DNA from 2 places in the Frankia sp. CcCS3 genome. Region 2 is predicted to be linked to the other one. Evidence: predicted binding sites of a transcription regulator. Region 2 holds the regulator's gene; the other holds the start of a gene.
What was found. Region 2 encodes LexA, which represses DNA repair genes until DNA is damaged. Its sites were predicted from a motif close to CGAACNNNNGTTCG; they were not measured.
Positions count from the first base shown of each region.

Region 1: the regulator LexA is predicted to act here: its motif matches at 5,025-5,038, upstream of ruvC (crossover junction endodeoxyribonuclease RuvC).

Region 1 covers NZ_CDWRCL010000013.1:3,989-11,286, reverse strand. Annotated here, with positions in the region: gene AC08OQ_RS02515 (phosphatidylinositol mannoside acyltransferase) at 1-688, shown strand, start outside; gene AC08OQ_RS02510 (glycosyltransferase family 4 protein) at 696-1,862, shown strand; gene AC08OQ_RS02505 (hypothetical protein) at 1,950-2,504, shown strand; gene pdxS (pyridoxal 5'-phosphate synthase lyase subunit PdxS) at 2,654-3,586, shown strand; gene pdxT (pyridoxal 5'-phosphate synthase glutaminase subunit PdxT) at 3,583-4,182, shown strand; gene AC08OQ_RS02490 (YebC/PmpR family DNA-binding transcriptional regulator) at 4,205-4,960, shown strand; gene ruvC (crossover junction endodeoxyribonuclease RuvC) at 5,064-5,579, shown strand; gene ruvA (Holliday junction branch migration protein RuvA) at 5,579-6,322, shown strand; gene ruvB (Holliday junction branch migration DNA helicase RuvB) at 6,452-7,298, shown strand, end outside.
Region 2 covers NZ_CDWRCL010000017.1:8,959-16,256, reverse strand. Annotated here, with positions in the region: gene AC08OQ_RS03185 (vitamin B12-dependent ribonucleotide reductase) at 1-465, opposite strand, end outside; gene nrdR (transcriptional regulator NrdR) at 788-1,333, opposite strand; gene AC08OQ_RS03175 (LysM peptidoglycan-binding domain-containing protein) at 1,660-2,058, opposite strand; gene lexA (transcriptional repressor LexA) at 2,363-3,133, shown strand; gene hflX (GTPase HflX) at 3,199-4,659, opposite strand; gene AC08OQ_RS03160 (helix-turn-helix domain-containing protein) at 5,106-5,774, shown strand; gene AC08OQ_RS03155 (VOC family protein) at 5,705-6,148, opposite strand; gene dapF (diaminopimelate epimerase) at 6,201-7,076, opposite strand; gene AC08OQ_RS03145 (EAL domain-containing protein) at 7,136-7,298, opposite strand, start outside.

The DNA of each region.
Region 1 (7,298 bases), on a different contig from region 2:
GCTGGGAACCGATCTGGACCGGTTGACCCGGGCGGCGATGCGCTCCTACGCGCGGTACTGGCTGGAGGTGTTCCGCCTCCGGGAGATCGGTCTGGACCGCGTCGTCGGCCGGCTGCGGCTGCTGGACCAGTATCGGTTGTGGGATGCGCACGCCCGCGGGAAGGGGACCATCGTGGCGCTGCCGCACATGGGTAACTGGGAGCAGGCGGGCGCCTGGCTGGTGGCGAATGGCGTGCCGTTCACGACCGTCGCCGAACGCCTGCGGCCGGAGGCGCTCTTCGAGCGGTTCCTGGCCTTCCGCTCGGAGCTCGGCATGGAGGTCGTCCCGCTGACCGGCGGGCAGGCTCCCCCGTTCGACTTGCTCACCGAGCGCCTGCTGGCCGGGGGGATGCTCTGCCTGCTCGCGGACCGGGATCTCTCTCGCGGCGGGATCCCGGTGAGGTTCTTCGGCGCCACGGCCACCATGCCCGGCGGGCCCGCGGCGCTCGCGCTGCGCACCGGGGCGACGCTGCTGCCCGCCACGCTCTGGTTCGATCATGACGGGTGGAGCGGGCGGATCCATCCCGCCGTCGAGCCGAGCGACATCCCGACGATGACGCAGGGACTTGCGGACGCCTTCGCCGCCGGCATCGCCGCGCACCCCGCGGACTGGCACATGCTCCAGCGGATCTGGCGCGACGACGGATGACGCCGCCGTGAAGATCGGTCTGGCCTGCCCCTACGCCTGGGACGTACCGGGCGGGGTCCAGGTGCACGTGCGTGACCTCGCCGAGACCCTGATCGCCGCCGGTCACCAGGTATCCGTCATCACCCCGGTGGACGACGAACGGACCCTGCCGCCCTACGCGGTGGACGCGGGCCGGGCGTTACCGTTGCCCTACAACGGCTCCGTCGCCCGGCTTCTGATGGGCCCGGTCTCGGCCGCCCGGGTCCGCCGTTGGCTGCGTGAGCACGACTTCGATGTCCTGCACGCCCATGAACCGACCGCGCCCAGCGTCAGCCTCCTGGCCTGCATGCTGGCCGACGGGCCGATCGTCGCCACCTTCCACACCGCCAACCCCCGGTCGCGGTTCCTCACCGCGGCCCACGGCGCGCTGCAGCCGTCGTTCGAGAAGCTGCGGGCCCGGATCGCGGTCTCCGAGGCGGCCCGGCGCACCCTCGTCGAGCATCTGGGCGCCGACGCCGTCCTGATCCCGAACGGGGTGGCGGTGCAGAACTTCGCCGGCGCCCGGCCCCTGCCCGGCTACGACGACGGGCGGCCCACCGTCGTGTTCCTCGGGCGCATCGACGAGCCGCGCAAGGGCCTTGACGTGCTGCTAGCCGCCCTGCCGGCGCTCGCCGCCGAGATTGACGGTGTCCGACTGCTGGTGGCGGGGCCCGGTGACGGGGCGGCGGTGCGGGCCCGGCTGGAGCCCGCCCTGCGCTCGCGGGTCGGCCTCGTCGGCATGGTCTCCGACGCCGACAAGCCCCGGGTCTTCGCCTCCGGGCAGGTCTACTGCGCCCCGAATACCGGTCAGGAGAGCTTCGGGATCGTGCTGCTCGAGGCGATGGCGACCGGGACCCCGGTGGTGGCCAGCGACATCGACGCCTTCCGCCGGGTCCTCGATGACGGGCGCGCCGGCAGGCTGTTCGACGTCGGCGATCCCGCGCGGCTGGCCGCGACCCTGGCCCAGGTGCTACGTGATCCCGCCGGCGCCGCGCGGCTGGCGGAACGCGGTCGCGCCGTCGTCGCCGCCTACGACTGGCGGGTCATCGCCGAGCGGATCGTCGGGGTGTACCAGATGGTCTCCGGGGACATGCGGGTGTCGGTCGCGACGGCGATGCAGCCGCCGGTCCGGGGCGACGCGAGGAATGGGGACTGACCTGCCCGGTAACTGACCTGCCCCGGTAACTGACCTGTCCCGGTACCAGAGCCACGTCACATTCGGCCGTTGGTTACGCTGCGCGGGATGACCGTCGTCGTGGTGGTGGTCGCCCTGGTGGTGGCGATCGCGACCTATCTGACCTGGCTGGCCACTCGGCTCGACCGACTCGCGGCCCGGGTCGCGGACGCCCGCGGCGGGCTGGTGGCGCACCTGCTCGCCCGCGCCGACGCCGCGCGCGAGCTGGCCCTGCGGTGTGAGCTGGCCGAGCTGGGTGAGAGCGTGGCCCGGGCCCGAACGGCCTATCCAGGCCTGCTCGCCGGGGGGGCGTTGGACGCCGCGGTCGAGCAGAGCGAAAATGCCCTGAGCCGGGCGTTACGGTCCGCCGAGGTCGCCGCGGCCGGCCAGCACCACCCCGCCGAGCTGCATGCGGTCGACTCCTGCGCGGCCCGGGTCGCGCTCGCCCGGCAGTTCCACAACGACGCGGTCCGCGACCTGCGGGCACTCGCCGGCCGGCGCGTGGTGCGGATGGCGCACCTGGCCGGCCGCCGGTCGCCCCCCGGCTACTTCGAGATCGATGACGCCCTGCCGATCCGCGGCGAGGGCGTCCCTCGCGGCGACCTGCCGGGGCTGGCCTCCTGACGGCTCGGCCGGTCGCGAGATCGCCGTACCATGGAAAACCGACCCACCCGCACGGGAACCATCCGGCGGGGTAGCCGGCATGCAGGTGCCAGACATGCCGGTACCCCGCGGCCCTGGCGACCCGACCCAGCGAAAAGAGACGGCACATCATGCCCGAGGGCCAGACTGCCCCCGCCGCCGGCCCGGCGATCGACTCCGCCCGGCAGGCCGGTACCGCCCGCGTCAAGCGCGGCATGGCGGAGATGCTCAAGGGCGGCGTGATCATGGATGTGGTCACCGCCGAGCAGGCCCGCATCGCCGAGGACGCCGGCGCTGTCGCGGTGATGGCGCTGGAGCGGGTTCCCGCCGACATCCGGGCGCAGGGTGGGGTGGCGCGGATGAGTGACCCCGACATGATCTTGGAGATCATCGAGGCGGTCTCCATCCCGGTCATGGCCAAGGCCCGGATCGGGCATTTCGTCGAGGCACAGGTGCTGCAGGCGCTCGGGGTGGACTACGTCGACGAGTCCGAGGTCCTCACGCCCGCCGACCCGCACCACCACATCGACAAGTGGCGCTTCACGGTGCCGTTCGTCTGCGGGGCCACCAACCTGGGGGAGGCACTGCGCCGGGTCGCCGAGGGCGCGGCGATGATCCGCTCCAAGGGTGAGGCGGGCACCGGCGAGGTGTCCAACGCCGTGGTGCACATGCGTACCATCCGGGCGGAGATCGCCCGGCTGTCGGGACTGCCCGCCGAGGAGCTCTACACGGCGGCCAAGGAGCTGCGCGCCCCGGTCGAGCTGGTCGCCGAGGTGGCCCGGCTCGGCCGGCTGCCCGTCGTGCTGTTCACCGCCGGCGGTATCGCCACTCCGGCGGACGCGGCGCTGATGATGCAGCTCGGCGCGGACGGGGTGTTCGTCGGGTCCGGGATTTTCAAGTCCGGGGACCCGGCGCGCCGCGCCCGGGCCATCGTCGAGGCGACCACCATGTTCAAGGACCCCGACGTTCTGGTGAAGGTCTCCCGGGGCCTCGGCGAGGCGATGGTGGGCATCAACGTCACCGAGCTTCCCCCGGAAGCCCGCTACGCCGACCGCGGCTGGTGAGTGGCCCGCGGATCGGCATCCTCGCGTTGCAGGGGGATGTGCGCGAGCATGCCCGGGCGCTCACCGAGGCCGGCGCGCGGCCGGTGGCGGTGCGCCACGCGGTGGAGCTTGCCGAGGTCGACGGGCTCGTCCTGCCCGGGGGTGAATCCACCACGATCGGCCGGTTGCTGCGCGTGTTCGAGCTGTTGGAGCCGTTGCGGGCGGCGGTGGCCGCGGGGTTGCCCGTGTTCGGTTCGTGTGCTGGCATGATCCTGCTCGCGCGGGACGTCGTGGGCGGCCGGCCGGATCAACCACTGATCGGCGGACTGGACATCGTCGTCCGGCGTAACGCCTTCGGCCGGCAGGTGGACTCGTTCGAGGCACACCTCGAGGTCGTCGGGGTGGCGGGGCCACCTGTGCACGCGGTCTTCATCCGGGCACCATGGGTAGAAAAGGCAGGAGACGCGGTCGAGGTCCTGGCCCGTGTCGCCGAGGCGCCGGTGGCGGTCCGCCAGGGGCCGCTGCTGGCCACCGCGTTCCATCCGGAGCTGACCGGTGATGCCCGGGCGCACCGGCTATTCGTCGACAGCGTCCGATCGTCCGGGTCCGGTCGATGATCGGGCGCAAGAGAGGCAGGTCATGAGCGGCCACTCCAAGTGGGCGACCACCAAGCACAAGAAGGCGGTCATCGATGCCCGCCGGGGCAAGCTGTTCGCCAAACTGATCAAGACGGTCGAGGTGGCGGCCAAGACGGGCGGCGGAGACCCCGCGGGCAATCCGACCCTCGCCGACGCCATCGCCAAGGCGAAGTCGCAGTCCGTGCCGAACGACAACATCGAACGGGCCGTCAAGCGGGGTTCCGGCGAGCTCGCCGGTGGGGTGAACTACGAGGACATCACCTATGAGGCGTACGGCCCGGGCGGGGTGGCGATCCTCGTGGAGTGCCTGACCGACAACCGTAACCGGGCGGCGTCGGATGTCCGGGTGGCGATCACCCGTAACGGCGGCACGGTGGCCGACCCGGGGTCGGTGTCGTACCTGTTCAACCGCAAGGGTGTCGTGCTTATCGAGAAGACCGCCGGCCTCACCGAGGACGACGTACTGCTCGCCGTGCTCGACGCCGGCGCGGAGGAGGTCAACGACGTCGGGGAGGCCTTCGAGGTGGTCTCCGAGGCGACCGATCTGCACGCCGTGCGGGTGGCCGCCACCGGCGCCGGCCTGGCGGTCACCTCCGCGGACATCTCCTGGCTGCCGAGCGTGAGCGTGCCGCTGGAGGCCGAACCCGCCGCCAAGGTCCTCAAGCTCATCGAGGCGGTTGAGGATCTCGATGACGTCCAGAACGTCTGGTTCAATGCCGACATCTCCGACGACGTGATGGAGCTAGTCGGCAGCTGATCGTCTTCTCAGGCGATCTGTTGGGCGTGTCGTGGATGTCCGGTTGCGTCGCCGCCCCTAGATTCGAACGAATGTTCTTGTGAACGTGCGGTCGGGAGGGTGGATGCGGGTGCTGGGGGTCGATCCCGGGCTGACCCGGTGTGGCCTGGGGGTCGTCGACGGTGGCCTCGGTGTCCGGGCCCGCCTGGTCGAGGTGGGGGTGGTGCGCACCCCCGCCACCGCCGAGGTCGCCGAACGGTTGTGCGCTGTGTCCGACGGCATCGACGCCTGGCTCGATCGCACCCGTCCGGAGGCGGTCGCGGTTGAGAAGGTCTTCAGCCAGGCGAACATGCGTACCGTGATGGGTACCGCGCAGGCCGGGGCGGTCGCCATCATGCTGGCCGCCCGGCGGGGCCTGCCGGTGGGTCTCTACACGCCCAGTGAGGTGAAGGCCGCGGTGACCGGCAGCGGCCGGGCGGACAAGGCGCAGGTCAGTTTTATGATCACCAGGTTGCTCGGGCTGACCGAGGCGCCACGCCCGGCCGATGCGGCGGACGCCCTCGCGTTGGCGCTCTGCCACCTGTGGCGCGGGCCGGCGCTGGCCCGGTTCCGTTCCGCCGCGCCGGGCGGATCCACCTGATGATCGCGTCGTTGGCCGGCACGGTCACCGCGCTGACCCCGCTGTCCGCCGTCATCGAGGTCGGCGGGGTGGGCCTGCTCGTCCACTGCTCGCCGTCGACGCTGTCGCGGCTGCGGGTGGGGGAGTCCGCCTCCCTCGCCACCACCCTGATCGTGCGCGAGACCGAGCTGACCCTCTACGGCTTCGCCGACGCCGATGCGCGCGACGTTTTCGAGATCCTGCAGAGCGCGGCCGGGGTCGGGCCCAAGCTCGCCCAGGCCGTGCTCGGAGTGCACGATCCCGACACGGTGCGCCGCGCCGTTGCCGAGGAGGATCTCGCGGTGCTGACGAAGGTCCCCGGTATCGGGCGCAAGGGTGCGCAGCGCATCGTCCTGGACCTGCGGGACCGGCTCGGTCCGCCGAGTGGTGGTGCGCCGCTGCCCGGCCCGCGCCCGACGCCGGGACCGGAACCGGTGCCGGCCGATGCCGTCGGGGTCGCGGCGACCGTGCGGGAGGCGCTGGTGGGCCTGGGCTACTCGGGTCGTGAGGCCGACGACGCCGTGTCGCGGGCGCTCGTGGTCCTGGCCGCGCCCGCCGGCGAGGGCGCCGCTGCGGGTGGCGAGCGTGCCGTCCCGGGCGAGGGAGACGTCCCGGGCAAGGAAGGTGCCCCGGGTTTCCGGGCCGGGGCCGGCGCGGGAACCGGCGGCGCCCCGCCCGACGCCGCGGCACTGCTGCGCGCGAGCCTCGCCGTGTTACGCAGGTGAGGGCCGTTATGACGCCGCTAGGCGGCGCGCGGCCGCGTCGGGCGCTGGTCAGCCGGGGCGAGGGTAGTCGGGGCGGCGGTCAGCCGGAGCGGGGGTACGCCGGGGGGCGGGGGTACGCGGAGGTGGGACATGAGTGACGACGGCCTGGTGTCCGCCGCGGCGAGTCCCGAGGAGTGCGCCTTCGAGGCCGGGTTGCGTCCGCGCACCCTGGCCGAGTTCGTCGGCCAGCGTAAGGTGCGCGAGCAGCTTACGATCATGCTCGAGGGGGCACGGGCGCGCGGTCGCCCGCCGGACCACGTCCTGCTGTCGGGCCCGCCCGGTCTGGGTAAGACCAGCCTTGCGATGATCATGGCGCAGGAGCTCGAGGCTCCGCTGCGGATGACTAGTGGGCCGGCGATCGAACGCGCCGGGGACCTCGTCGCGATCCTCACCGCACTCTCCCCGGGAGAGGTCCTGTTCCTCGACGAGATCCACCGGATCGCCCGGCCAGCCGAGGAACTGCTCTACGCCGCGATGGAGGACTTCCGGGTTGACGTCATCCTGGGCAAGGGCCCGGGCGCGACCGCGATCCCCCTCGACGTGTCGCCATTCACGCTGGTCGGGGCCACGACTCGGTCGGGCCTGCTGACCGGCCCGCTGCGGGACCGGTTCGGGTTCACCGCCCATCTGGACTTCTACGACGCCGACGAGCTCGCCCGGGTGCTGACTCGCTCGGCCGGCCTGCTGGGGGTCACCCTCACCGCCGAGGGAGCCGCCGAGGTCGCTGGCCGGTCGCGTGGTACGCCCCGCATCGCCAACCGGTTGCTGCGCCGGGTGCGCGACTACGCGGAGGTGCGGGCCGACGGCGTGGTCACCCGCGAGATCGCCCAGGCGGCGCTGCGGATCTACGACGTCGACGGGCTCGGACTGGACCGCCTCGACCGGGCCGTGTTGGAGGCGCTGGTCACCCGGTTCGGCGGCGGTCCGGTCGGGCTCA
Region 2 (7,298 bases):
CGCCGAGACCTGCTGCGGCGCGGGGGTTCCCACGTTGAACCAGACCGGCGAGTTGAAGCTGAAGACCTGGTGGAGCAGCATCCAGGCCAGTTCGTGCTCGAAGATCTCGGCGTCGGTGCCCGAGGCGAAGTAGCCGTGCTCGCGGCCAGCCGCGCCGTAGGCGTGCACGACCCGGTCGATCAACTGCCGCAGCGACCACTCCCGGCCCGGCGTGCCGGGCGCCCCGCGGAAGTACTTGCTGGTAACAATGTTGGAGGCGTTCACCGACCAGAACTGCGGGAACTCCACTCCCCGCTGCTCGAAGTTGACCGAGCCGTCCCGCCAGTTGGTCATGACGACGTCCCGGGACTCCCAGGTGACCTCGTCGTACGGGTGGACGCCGGCGGTGGTGCGTGACCGCTGGATCTTCAACCCACTCGCTTTCGCCGCTGACCTGCTCGGCTTCGTGCCGCGGCTGTCGGTCATGACGCTCCTCGTCTTCACTCGTCAGCTTCAACCTTCAACAATGTGTTGTGGGCATCCCCGCCCCGGGCCGCCGCCAGCGGACGTCGGGACGGTGCGGGGCCGGGCCTCCGCGCACGGCGGTGCCCGCGGGGACGAGCACGCGCACGGCGAACACGCATGACGAACGGCACCAGCCAGGTCGAGCCGGGCCGCAGGTGTGCCGTCCGGGAGGTCCGCGGTCCTCGCACGGCCGCGACGCGGGATGTCACCCGTCGCCGGCGGGACCGGGCCGGCACGGTGAACCAGGGCGATGTAGGACGCTTCCGGCCGAGTGGTCCCGGCCCTACCTGCTATGCACCTGCTGGGTGCCGGTCACCGGCGAGGCATCGACGGCGCCGCGCGGGACCGGTCGAGCTGGTCCATCCCGCATGGTGGGAGGTCCGGCGGCCTCGGAGCGCAACGCGACGATCGCGGATTCGAAGTCGGTCAACGACTCGAAGGCCAGATACACCGAGGCGAAGCGGAGATAAGCCACCTCGTCGAGCTCACGGAGCGGACCGAGGATCGCCCGGCCGATCGCCTCCGCGGGCACCTCCGCCGACCCCGACGAGCGGACGGCATCCTCTACCCGCTGCGCCAGAAGCGCGAGATCATCATCCCGCACCGGCCGGCCCTGGCAGGCCTTGCGGACACCGGCGATGACCTTGGCCCGGCTGAACGGCTCGGCCGCCCCGCTGCGCTTGCGAACCTGAAGGGACGCCTCCTCCATCGTAGTGAACCGGCGACCGCAGGACAGGCAGGACCGCCTGCGGCGGATCGCCGAACCCTCCTCGGCCTCCCGACTGTCGACGACGCGACTGTCCGGATGCCGGCAGAACGGGCACCGCACGCGCTACGCCTCCTTCGCCCGCGCCGGAGCCGACCGCCCCGGACCGGGGACGACGGGACACCGTTGAGGACCCGGCATCCACGCCGGACGGACCACCTTGTGGATGGACCGCCAGCTCCCCGTGGAAGACCTGTGGAACAACCTGTGGATGACTTACACCCCGGTAAGCACCAGATGTTGTGTCCACGGTAGCGCACGGCCCCAGAGATGGGGACAGCACCCCCGTATGGTCCGTGTGGTCCGCACCGCACGTCGACGAAAGACGACGGCGCGCGAGCCCCCGCGCCGAGACACTCGTGGACCCGGGAAGCCGGGGAAGCCGGGCGTCAGGGAAGGAGTAGCGACTGGCCCGGGGTGATCAGCGGCGACCGCAGGTGGTTCAGCCGCATCAGCCGGTCCACCACGACCCGGGTGTCGGCGCTCTCGTCGAGCGCCACCGCCACCGCCCACAGCGTCTCCCCCGGCACGACCAGATGGCGCCGCGGCGCCTCCGCGGCATCCGGCCCGGCGATCGACACCCCAGGCATGATCATGATTGCTACCGCCACGACAATCGCCACGACAATCGCCACGACAATCGATACCACCACCACCCGACCCCGCCGGGTCAGCCGGAGCGGCGGGGGTGCGGGCGGGCGACCCGGCGGGTATCCCGCCGGCCGGCGACCCGCCCGGTCCCTGGCCGTCGACAGGTCGACGACCCGCGCCCTGTGTGCGGATCCCATGGCACCCTCCCGTTCCGACGACACCGAACGCCGAAGATCGAACCTTCGTTCGATCGAACGCGTGGTCGATTGTCGCATCGGGAACCGGAAACCGCCAGGAACACGCTCGAACAGACGTTTGAGATTCTGCGACCCGCCGGTTACCGTCGAGTCGATCGGGTGTGAACCGGGCGGTTTCCCTCGGTCACGGACAGCGGCGAGTCGGTGGGTGACGGCTTCCGGAGCGGGACGGTCCGCCGTGCGGCCACCGGCCGGCCGGTGGCCGCACGGCGGAAGAAAAACGCGACGAGGAGAGCGGTAAGCGATGACTAGCCAAGGCAGGGGTACGCGCCGGGGCGGAACCCGCGGCAACGTGCGAGCCTTTCCCGAAGGCCCCGCGGACGCGGGCCTGACCCCCCGGCAGCGCAAGGTGCTAGAGGTCATCCGGGCCGCGGTGGAGCGGCGCGGATATCCGCCCAGCGTGCGGGAGATCGGTGAGGCGGTCGGCCTCACCAGCACCAGTAGTGTGGCTCACCAGCTCAAGGTGCTCGAGGAGAAGGGCTACCTGCGGCGGGACCCGAACCGCCCGAGAGCGATGGAGGTGCTGACCGTCGAGCACCCCCGGCGGCGCGCGGATGCGGACGCGGGCGCGACGACGGTGGCGGGCACGATTCCCATCATCGGTGAGGCGGCGCCGGGCACCACCGAAGGAAGCAAGTCGGACGCCGCCTACGTGCCGGTGCTGGGCCGAATCGCCGCCGGTGGCCCGATCCTGGCCGAGCAGGCGGTCGAGGACGTCTTCCCGCTACCCAGGGAGATCGTCGGCGAGGGCACTCTGTTCCTGCTCCGAGTCGTCGGCGACTCGATGATCAATGCGGCGATCTGCGACGGTGACTGGGTGGTCGTCCGCCAGCAGCCGGTCGCGGACAACGGGGAGATCGTCGCCGCAATGATCGACGGGGAGGCGACGGTCAAGCGCCTGCGGGTTCGGGACGGCAAGATCTGGCTACATCCGGAGAACCCGGCCTTCGCCGACATCGCCGGTGAGGATGCGACCATCCTCGGCCGGATCGTGGCTGTGCTCCGCAGGGTTTGACGTGGATCGGCCGGCCGCCCATCGGGTGGCCGGCCGGGTTGCCTCGCGTTTGATCGCTCCTGGGCTCAGGCCCGGTAGGCGTGCAGCTCCGCCGCGAGTCCCGGGGAGACCCGGGCGGACAGCCGGGTACCGGTCTCGGTGTGCTCCAGCGTGAGCACCTCGCCGTTCGCGTGCACCCGGGAGACCAGGTCGCCCCGGCTGTAGGGCACGAGCACGCGCATCTCCACGTCGGGATGCGGCACCCGGGCACAGAGCGCGTCGACCAGCGCGGCCAGCCCCTCGCCCGTGCGTGCCGAGACGAACACGGCGTCTGGGGCGAGCTGGCGCAGCCCCGCGACGACCGTCGGCTCCACGGCGTCCACCTTGTTGACGACGATCAGCTCGGGAACACCGCCCGCGTCGATGTCGTTGAGAACCTCGCGCACGGCGGAGATCTGCGCGGCCGGATCCGGCGATGATCCGTCCACAACGTGCAGGATGAGATCGGCATCGGCGACCTCTTCCAGCGTCGAGCGGAACGCCTCGACAATCTGATGCGGCAGATGCCGGACGAATCCGACGGTGTCGGTCAGGGTGAAGGCCCGGCCGTCCGGCAGGGTCGCCCGCCGCACGGTCGGATCGAGGGTGGCGAACAGCGCGTCCTCGACTAGGACACCCGCGCCGGTCAGCCGGTTGAGCAGCGACGACTTACCGGCGTTGGTGTAACCGGCGATCGCCACGCTGGGGACCTCGCCCCGCCGCCGGGCGGAACGCTTGGTCTCCCGCACGGTCGTCATCGCGGCGAGCTCGCAGCGCAACCGCGCCATCCTGGCCCGCAGCCGCCGACGGTCGGTCTCGATCTTCGTCTCACCGGGACCACGGGTACCGATGGGCGCCCGGCCGCCGCCGCTGGCCGCGGCCCGCGACATCGACTCACCCCACCCACGCAGCCGGGGCAGCATGTACTGCAACTGCGCGAGCTCGACCTGGGCCTTGCCCTCTCGAGAGGTCGCGTGCTGGGCGAAGATGTCCAGGATGAGGGCCGTCCGGTCGATGACCTTTACCTTGACGACCTCCTCCAGCTGCCGCAGCTGACCCGGGGTGAGTTCGCCATCGCAGACCACCGTGTCCGCGCCGGTCGCCGCGACGACCTCGGCGAGCTCGCGCGCCTTGCCCGAACCGACGTAGGTCGCGGCATCCGGCCGATCGCGGCGCTGCACGAGCGCGTCGAGCACCACCGAACCGGCGGTCGTGGCGAGCGCCGCGAGCTCCGCCATGGAGCTCTCGGCCGACCGCAGGGAACCCGACGTCCATACGCCGATGAGGACGACACGCTCCAGCCGCAGCTGCCGGTACTCGACCTCGGTGACGTCGTCGAGCTCGGTGGCGAGACCGGGAACCCGCCGCAACGCGGCGCGATCCTCCAGGTCGAAACCGTCCCCAGAATCGTCGAAGAAGTTCGGCAGGTAAGACGGATCGGCGCCAGTCAGCTTGATGAGGGATCTGTCGAGAGTGGACGCATCGAAGGCGTCAGCAGGAAGTGTCATACCATCCGTTCTCAACGCGGCCCGTTACCGCACCATTCCGCGATCATTCCGTGCCGCTTGCTCCGGCCGGGCCCCACGACCCGGTGGCCCGAGGAGGATCCGCCGGTCCGGAAGACCCTGCCACGCTCGTGGCGCGTCTCCCCCCTCGTTTCCCGGCGAATCCCGTCGCCAACCAGGGTCCCACGCCACCACGTCGATCGCGAACCGTTTTGCCGCTCCGCCGGCGTAGCGTCTGCGCCGTGTACCACGAGTACCACGAGAGACGGGCCCGCCGCCTCGCCGCGACGATCTGGGACAGCTCGGGCCGCCCGACTCCCCCGGACACCACGCGGACGACGGCGGACCGGCGTCCGGACAGCACCGGGCCCTCGGAGGGCACCGGGCACACAGGCGGCACCGGGCACACAGACTTGGTGTGCAGCCGGCGGGTGTTGCCGGACGGATGCATGGACATCATCTGGAGTTCCGACGCCAATCTGATCGTCGCGGGGCCGGACACGGCGGCGAAGCTGGTGCGCTGGGCACCAGGCGTGCGGCACGTCGGGCTCCGCTTCGACTCGGGCTCTGGACCATCCCACCTCGGAGTGGCCGCGGACGAACTGCGCGACCAACGCATCCCGCTCGCCGACCTGTGGGGCGACGGACCGGCGCAGCGACTCGCCGAGCGGCTCGCCATGGCCGCTGATCCCCTGGTCGCATTCGAGTCGTCGATCGCCGCCCGGCCCGTTCACCCGGCGCTCGTGGACCGGTTGGTTCCCGCCGTTCTGGCGGGTGCCCGCGCCCGGGCGCCCGTGGACGACCTCGCGCGCATAGTCGGGCTGAGCGAACGCCAGCTGCTGCGTCGCTGCCGGCGCGTCTTCGGATATGGCCCGAAGACGCTCGCCAGGATCCTCCGGATGCAGGACGCCCTGCACGCGGCGCGGGCCGGCATCCCGTTCGCGGTCGTGGCGGCCGAGGCCGGCTACGCCGACCAGGCGCACCTCGCCCGGGAGGTACGCGCGCTCGCCGGAGTTCCGCCGACCCGTCTCATCCGAACTGCCAACGTTCAGGACGAACTGGACGTCTCGGTAGCGGATGTCGCGGATATCGCGGCCACTACGGGCAGTGGGGCGTAGAGGTCGACGTGGTTGCCGTCTGGATCGAGCACGACCGCGTACCGCTGGCCCCAGAAGGCGTCCCAGGGCGGAAGGTGGCCGGCGTGACCGGCGCCGACGAGGTCGGCGTAGACCTCGTCGACCTCGTCCGGCGTGTCGCAGGCGAAGGCCAGCCCGACCCGCGGCGAGCCGGTACCCGCCGACCAGTGCGGATCAAAGGATCGGATGGTCGCCTCGCTGTCGAACGCGAGGCGTAGACCGCCGGGCAGCTGCACCTCGACGTGCGGCTGGGCGTCGGCCCCGGCGGGCAGGTCGAGGCCGAGCCGGCGGTAGAACGCCAGGGACCGGGCCATATCAGCGACGATCACACCGGTCAGGGTGAACGATGGTGGCATGAGGGCACCGTAGGGCCGGCAGGCGGGCCGGGTCTTGTAGGAAACGGACACCTCACCCGACCGGGTCGTGGACCTCCGCACGGCGCAGCACGCCGTCGAAGACCAGCTCGGCGGGCCCTCGCAACAGCACGGTCTCCGGCTGCCAGATCACGACCAGGCCGCCGCCGGGCACATCCACCTCGACCTCGACCGGCGCACCCCCCGGCCGAGCACCTCGCCGGGCCGCCCAGGCCACCGCGACCGCGCAGGCACCGGTGCCGCAGGACGCGGTCTCCCCGACCCCACGTTCGAACACCCGCATCGCCACCCCACCCGGCCGGGCGACGACGATCTCCACGTTCACCCCGTCCGGGAAGTCGACCGGGGAGAACGACGGTGGTCGGGTCAGGTCGAGCCGACGCAGCCCGGCGACGTCCAGGTCGTCGGCGAAGCAGACCGCGTGCGGATTACCCATCGAGACCGCGGTCGCGGTGAAGGCACGATCGGCGACGGTGACCGGGGCCCCGGGTCCGTCGATGATCCGCGGCGGTCCCATGTCGACCGTGACGTCACCGTCCACCGCGACCTCGACGAGCCGCAGCCCGGCGCGGGTCGCGACGTGGAACCGTCCCGGCTGGGCGTATCCGGCGTCGACGAGGTAGCGGGCGAACACCCGGGCGCCGTTGCCGCACATCTCGGCAATCGAACCGTCAGCATTGCGGTAGTCCATGAACCAGCGCGCCCGGCCGGCCAGACCGGCCGCCTCGGGAACCGCGGCGCAGAGCACCACCCGCAGCACCCCGTCGCCCCCGATGCCGGTCCGCCGGTCGCACAGCGCGCGCACCAGGCCCGCGGTGAGGTCGAGGTCCCCGTCGGGATCCGGCAGGAGGACGAAGTCGTTGCCCGTCCCGTGGCCCTTGACGAATCGCAACCCCAGCTCGTCCCGCACGTCGCCGATCGTACGGGGGACGCCGCTCGGCACCTGACGACCGGGCTCCCGCGGCGGCGTCAGCCGGCGGCGGCCCGCGCCCACTCCCGCATCCGGTCGTCGGAATGCGACGGCTTGTACCAGCGGTCGGGCCGGCCGCGCCCGAGGGCGATCATCCGAGCGTCCTCCACCGGCACCGGCGGACAGAACACCGGTCCGATGGCGCGATCGCAGCCAAGATCC